2 regions of the Dictyobacter halimunensis genome follow, and region 2 is predicted to be linked to the other one. Evidence: riboswitches for the same ligand, from Rfam matches in the RefSeq annotation. Region 2 holds a riboswitch; the other holds the start of a gene.
The links. A riboswitch is a leader RNA that binds a small molecule or an ion and turns the genes downstream of it on or off. The one in region 2 is predicted to bind S-adenosylmethionine.
Positions count from the first base shown of each region.

Region 1: linked by a shared signal. The riboswitch ahead of metK (methionine adenosyltransferase) and the one ahead of metX (homoserine O-acetyltransferase MetX) in region 2 are both predicted to bind S-adenosylmethionine.

Region 1 is NZ_BSRI01000002.1:4,130,214-4,133,422, reverse strand. It holds gene AABA21_RS31070 (acyl-CoA dehydrogenase family protein) at 1-399, opposite strand, end outside; gene metK (methionine adenosyltransferase) at 581-1,831, opposite strand; SAM riboswitch class I at 2,002-2,119, opposite strand; gene ahcY (adenosylhomocysteinase) at 2,352-3,209, opposite strand, start outside.
Region 2 is NZ_BSRI01000002.1:1,507,357-1,510,565, forward strand. It holds gene AABA21_RS20235 (homocysteine synthase) at 1-207, opposite strand, end outside; gene metX (homoserine O-acetyltransferase MetX) at 227-1,372, opposite strand; SAM riboswitch class I at 1,804-1,921, opposite strand; gene AABA21_RS20245 (Uma2 family endonuclease) at 2,131-2,709, opposite strand; gene AABA21_RS20250 (aldo/keto reductase) at 2,845-3,209, opposite strand, start outside.

The DNA of each region.
Region 1 (3,209 bases), 2.6 Mb from region 2:
ATCGGAGCCGGCCTCAGGCTCGGTCAAGCCAAACGCCCACAATCGCTCGCCACGGGCCAGCGGAGTCAGGTACTGCTCTTTCTGTTGTTGTGAGCCAAAGAGAAAAAACGGTGTCGCGCCCAGGGATGTATGGGCCTCCATGGTAATCCCGATGGAAACGTCTCCGCGTGAAATCTCCTCAATAGCCAGACAATACGAAAGAAAATCCGCTCCGGCCCCGCCATATTCTTCGGGGAAAGGCAATCCTAGCAGACCAAGCTCGCCCATCTGGCGAATCAGCGCGTAGGGGAACGAACCAGTGGCATCTATTTCTTCAGCAATGGGCTTGATTTCTTGTTCAGCGAATTCCCTGCATGTCTGACGAATGGCCATCTGCTCTTCATTGAGTGAAAAGTCCATCTCGAGGTGATCCTTTCTGCACTATGCATATAAGTTGTGATAGGTACAGGTAATCTGTACATCACACATTATAGTAGATGCAGACCAGAAATAGCGAGAGGGAAAATATAGTTGAGATAAAAAAATGGTGATAGGAGGCGTACACCCCCCATCACCATTTTTTTATCTCAACTATTGAAGATTACTGAGAGACTGCTTCGCTGGTTTCGGCGCTGGCGCCGACGCCTTTGCGCAGCATGGGGACTTTATCCAGAGCCTCCCAGGGCAGATCGATGTCGGTGCGGCCGAAGTGACCGAAGGCAGCGGTCGGCTGGTAGATGGGGCGGCGCAGGTCCAGTGCCTGGATAATGCCCGCCGGGCGCAGATCAAAGTGCTCATTGATCAGGCGAATGATCTCTTCATCCGAAACCTTGCCGGTGCCGAAGGTCTCAACGAACAGCGAGAGCGGACGCGCCACGCCGATGGCATAAGCGATCTGCAGCTCAATGCGATCCGCCAGTCCGGCGGCCACGATGTTCTTCGCGATATGGCGAGCCGCGTAGGCAGCCGAACGGTCAACCTTGGTCGCGTCTTTACCACTGAAGGCGCCACCACCATGGCGAGCCATGCCGCCATAGGTATCGACAATAATCTTACGGCCAGTCAGGCCGGCATCGCCCATGGGACCGCCGGTAACAAAGCGACCGGTAGGATTGACATAGAACTTGGTGTCTTTATCCAGCAGATGCGCGGGGATAACGGGCTTAATAATATACTCGATCACATCCTGGCGGATCTGCTCGCGATCCACATAGTCGGCGTGCTGGGTAGAGATCACGATCGTATCGACGCGGGTTGGTGCGCCATGCTCATACTGTACCGTAACCTGTGCCTTACCATCGGGACGTAAATATGTCATCGGGCCCTGGCCGCTCCAGGATTTGCGGCGTACCTGCGAGAGCTGGCGCGTCAATTTGTGGGCCAGGCTGATCGGCATCGGCATCAATTCGGGGGTCTCGTTACAGGCAAAGCCGATCATCATACCCTGGTCGCCAGCGCCGATGCGCTCTAGCTCGTCGTCGGTCAACCGCACGACCTTGTCGCCTTTGCTCTCCAGGGAATGGCTGACGCCCATATCGATATCGGGCGACTGCTTGCCAATAGAGGTAGTAACACCACAGGTGCGATAGTCGAAACCATAATCGGCATTGATATAGCCGACCTGCTCGATAGTCTGGCGCACGACCGCCGACATATCGACCCAGGCTGACGTTGAAATTTCACCTGCAACCAGAACCAGGCCTGTCGTTGTAGCCGTCTCACAGGCCACACGAGCCATAGGGTCCTGCGCCAGAATCGCATCCAGAATCGCGTCCGAAATTTGATCACAGAGTTTATCTGGATGACCTTCAGTCACCGACTCGCTGGTAAAAAATGTTTTAGGATCATGCATGAAACTTGTCATGAATGGGCCATTCCTTTCTCGAAAAAAATTGGTGACACATGCATATGTATGGCCATATTAATTACTTTTATTCTATGCTGAAGGTGAAGTGAGAAGTATATGTGGGGCTCAGGCATAAAAAAACCCCTTTTTCTCAGGGGTGTGGCTATTGCACATTCCCCTCATCTTGCGGCATAGCATAGACCGCCGGAATTGGCACCCTTCCTGTTTATTAGTGAAAACAGGCGGGTTGCCGGGCTTCATCGGGCCGTTTCCCTCCACCTCTCTTGATGAGAGTGATTACACTCATGTATTTATTTGTCCATGTAGCAGGGGTTTAACACCACCTATGCGCTTAACATTGCTTATAATTGTACGCTACAGATATGCTAGCTGTCAAATCTATGCAAGCGCTATCAGCATGCATGGATCAAGTACATTGATGCATGATGAGAAGGAGAAGCGAAGGATAGCGGCTGGCGCGATACTATGCCGCCAGCCTGCTATCCGGAACCACATGAAAGATGGCTTAGGTGCCGGACTCCCATGAGTTGAGGTACTTCTCCTGCTCTTCGGTGAGCGTATCAAACTTGATGCCCATGGCATGCAGTTTGAGGCGCGCGATCTCTTTATCGAGATCCTGTGGCAGGGTGTAGACCTGGGGCTTCAACTCTTTGGCATGGTTGAGCATGAACTCTGAACCCAGGGCCTGGTTGGCGAAGCTCATATCCATCACGCTGGCGGGATGGCCTTCGGCGGCGGACAGGTTGACCAGGCGGCCCTCGGCCAGCAAGTGCACATGGCGACCATCGGCATAGGTGTACTCATCGACAAAGTCGCGCACGCGACGCTTGCCAGTGGCCAACTTCTCCAGAGCCGGAATGTTAATCTCGTCATTGAAATGGCCAGAGTTGGCGATCAGGGCGCCGTCTTTCATCTTCTCCATGTGAGCCTGGTCGATCACGTTGATGTCGCCGGTCACGGTAATGAAGACATCACCCAGGGCGGCAGCCTCTACACCGGGCATGACGCGATAGCCATCCATGACGGCCTCCAGGGCACGGGTAGGATCGACTTCGCAGACGATCACGTTGGCGCCGTGGCCATGGGCACGGGAGGCCACACCACGACCACACCAGCCATAGCCGAAGACCACGATGGTGCGACCAGCCAGCAGGACATTGGTCGAGCGAATAATCGCGTCCAGCGTGCTCTGACCTGTTCCATAGCGATTATCAAATAAATGCTTGGTGTCAGAGTCATTAACCGCCAGAACCGGGAAGCGCAGGACACCCTGCTTCTCCATGCTGTGCAGGCGGATCACGCCGGTGGTGGTCTCTTCCATGCCACCGATGATGTTGGGGATCAGGTCTGTGCGAGTGGTATG
Region 2 (3,209 bases):
CTGAGTCGGATTCATAATACGAGTATAGATATTGCCAAATTGCTTCAAGGCAAAGAGATTCGCCGCATGTTCAGGGCTATCAAAGACATAAGATGAGGTCTGATAAATAGGCACGGCGCGCGCCCCGGTGGCACTATCGGCGGTTTCCTGTCCAGCATGCAAAGACAACGTTTCAAAACCATAGCTACGATTACTATTTAATGCCATGAGATTTATTTCTCCTTTTTTATAGTGAGAATTGGTGGAGGACGGTGTTTAATTGGTCCCATTCTTTCAGGAACGCATCGTGGCCATGGGGAGAGTTTATCTCCACATAGCGCCCATCGCCTCCAACGGTTTGTACTTTATCTGCCAGCCAGCGCACATGTGACGCCGGGAAAAGAAAATCGGAGCTGATCCCGACAAAGAGCATCTTACTCTGGATGCGTCCGAGCGCATCTTCAAGAGAGGCATACCCCTCGCTTACATCATAAAGATCCATCGCTCGGCTGATATAGAGATAGCTATTGGCATCAAAGCGGCGCGCGAGCTGATCGCCCTGATAGTAGAGATAGTTTTCGACATCGAAGCGGCCACCCAGATTGGGAGAAAAGGTCGGCGCGGTCACCGGTTCGCGCTGCGCCTGCTTGCGCGCGAAGCGCTGCTCCATCGACTCCTCGCTCTGATAAGTGATCATCGCCAGCATGCGCGCGATCGCCAGGCCCGTCGCGGGTCCCTGGTCCAGCCGGTAATCCCCACACTGCCAGGCGGGATCAGCCATAATCGACTGGCGAGCCACCTCATTAAAGGCAATCGCCTGGGCCGACACAGCCGCCGAGGCCGCGATCACGGCCACTTTATCCACGATATTAGGGTAAGTGACCGCCCACTCCAGCGCCTGCTGTCCCCCGATGGAGCCACCGGCCACCATGGCCAGTCGGCGCACGCCCAGGTGCTTGATCAGCTTATACTGGGATCGCACCATGTCACGGATCGTGATCACGGGAAAGCGCATACCATAAGGTCGTCCGGTCACAGGATTCTCTGAGGAAGGGCCGGTACTACCGGAACAGCCGCCAATAATATTGGCGCAAATCACAAAGTAGCGCGCAGTATCAAAGTATTTTCCGGGACCGATCAGGGGATTCCACCAGGCAGCCTTAGGATTCTCTGGATCTTCGACATCATGGGCATGAGAACTACCGGTCAGCGCATGCGTAATCAAGATCGCATTATCGCCGGTGGCATTGAGCTCCCCCCAGGTCTCATACGCCAGCGTCACCGGACCCAGTCGGTCGCCGCGCTGCAGCAAAAGCTGATCAAAAGTGAATGTAAACACTTCATTCTCTGTCTGCGTCTTTATTCGATTTATATATTCTAATTGCGCTACCATGCAATACTCTCCTCCTGGAAAAAGGAACAAAAAAACCCTCACCCTGCAGGGGCGAGGGGTAAACGTCTTCGCGGTACCACCCTGATCTATTGACACCTCACGGCGCCAACCTTTACGAGTGTTATCCTGTCAACCTGGCCATTCAAACTATCCACAACTTAACGGCCAGTGGCAATCCATAACACTACAGCTATAACGTAGCTCACGGCACAATCTACTACCTCGCCAAAGGGTTCAATCTGCAACTCAGAGGCCATATTCAATGCCGGTACGGCGCTGACATCTCATCGTCGTCAACTCTCTGTAGCCGCCCATTCTCATTTACTCTTCCTCTTCAACGCAATTCTCTTTTTCAATTGTAAGGTACACCAGATTCCAGGAAACAGGTAACAAAAAAGCCCCACACTTGGGGGGCCGCTACATTGCTGTTCCCCTCATCTTGCGAAACATGCGCAGCACGTTTCACCGGAATTGGCACCCTGCTTGCTACATTGCAAACGGGTTGCCGGGCTTCACAGGGCCGTATCCCTCCACCTCTCTTGATGAGAGCAGTTATCACTGCATTTATTCAGTTATAGTATGTTCTTTTGTTTGCGATTTGTATCTTAATGTTATTGAGTAGTATACCCAAGGTAGTTAAACGCTGTCAAGGGCACAACCATACCAAACATGTGTACGAAATACACATATCGCCATATTTGCGCAAGTTGGGTCAAGCCCAGCACCTACGATGCGGGAAGCCGGGACGAACCCGGCACCTACGGTTCTTCTTCTAACTCCAGGTAAACTTTGGCATAAATCTCTTTGAGCGTAAAGCTGACTTCAATACTGGAGAGTTCTATAATATCCCTGTCATCGGTAAAGATAGAATGCTGCCACCGGGACATGCCCAACCGATGATGGTGCTCTACCAGACGCCGGCGCGAATCAACAAACAGGATCTCCTGGATGGTAGGATAGCGCTGATACGCGAGTAGCTTCTCTCCCCTATCAGTCTTCTCGGTCGAAGGAGAATGGACCTCTACAACCACGGAGGGAGCTTCTAAGGCCCTCTTGCGCGTCCAATCAGCCGGATCGCAGGAGACAGATACATCAGGATAATAGATGCGGTTATCAAGCAATTCCACCGCCGCGTCAGAGCCATACACATTGCACTCAGAGTCATACAAAGCACGATCCAATATACCAGCAATCCTGGCCGCGATCTGAGAATGGGCAAGCGTCCCACCAGTCATCATGCGGATATCGCCATCAATATACTCATATTTCCGTTCAGGAAAGCTTTCGACCATCCTCCAATATTCATCTAACGTGTATCTGTGCAACGGATCATGCATAACAGCCCCCTCCTAAACAAATCAGCCCAACTTGTATAGTCACACCATACACCATGTATACAAGAAAAAACAATAACCAACCAGTAAAAAAGAGGTGGTTCTTCAGAAGTTGCAAGCCACCTCTTTTTTCAGCATTTAGTCCCAGGAGGAAGCCTGGTTGAGGGCGGTAATCTGGCCAAGGTTCAGGGTGATGTCGACCGCCTCCAGGCTGGGCTGCAGTTGATCGGCGCTGTTGGCTCCGATGATAGGAGCGGTAACAGTGGGCTGAGCCAGCAGCCAGGCCAGCGCCACGGCACTCGGCGTGGTTTCAATTTCCCGGGCGATGCGCTTGACGACATCGACGGTACGCCAGGCACCCTCAGAGTCATACTTCTGCGCAATCGAGCTGGCACGTTCGCTCTCAGCATTTCCGCCGCGCTCGTATTTGCCCGTCAGGAAACCACCGGCCAGTGAGCTATAGGGGATCACACCGATCTGGTGCTGCTCACAGATCAGTTTGA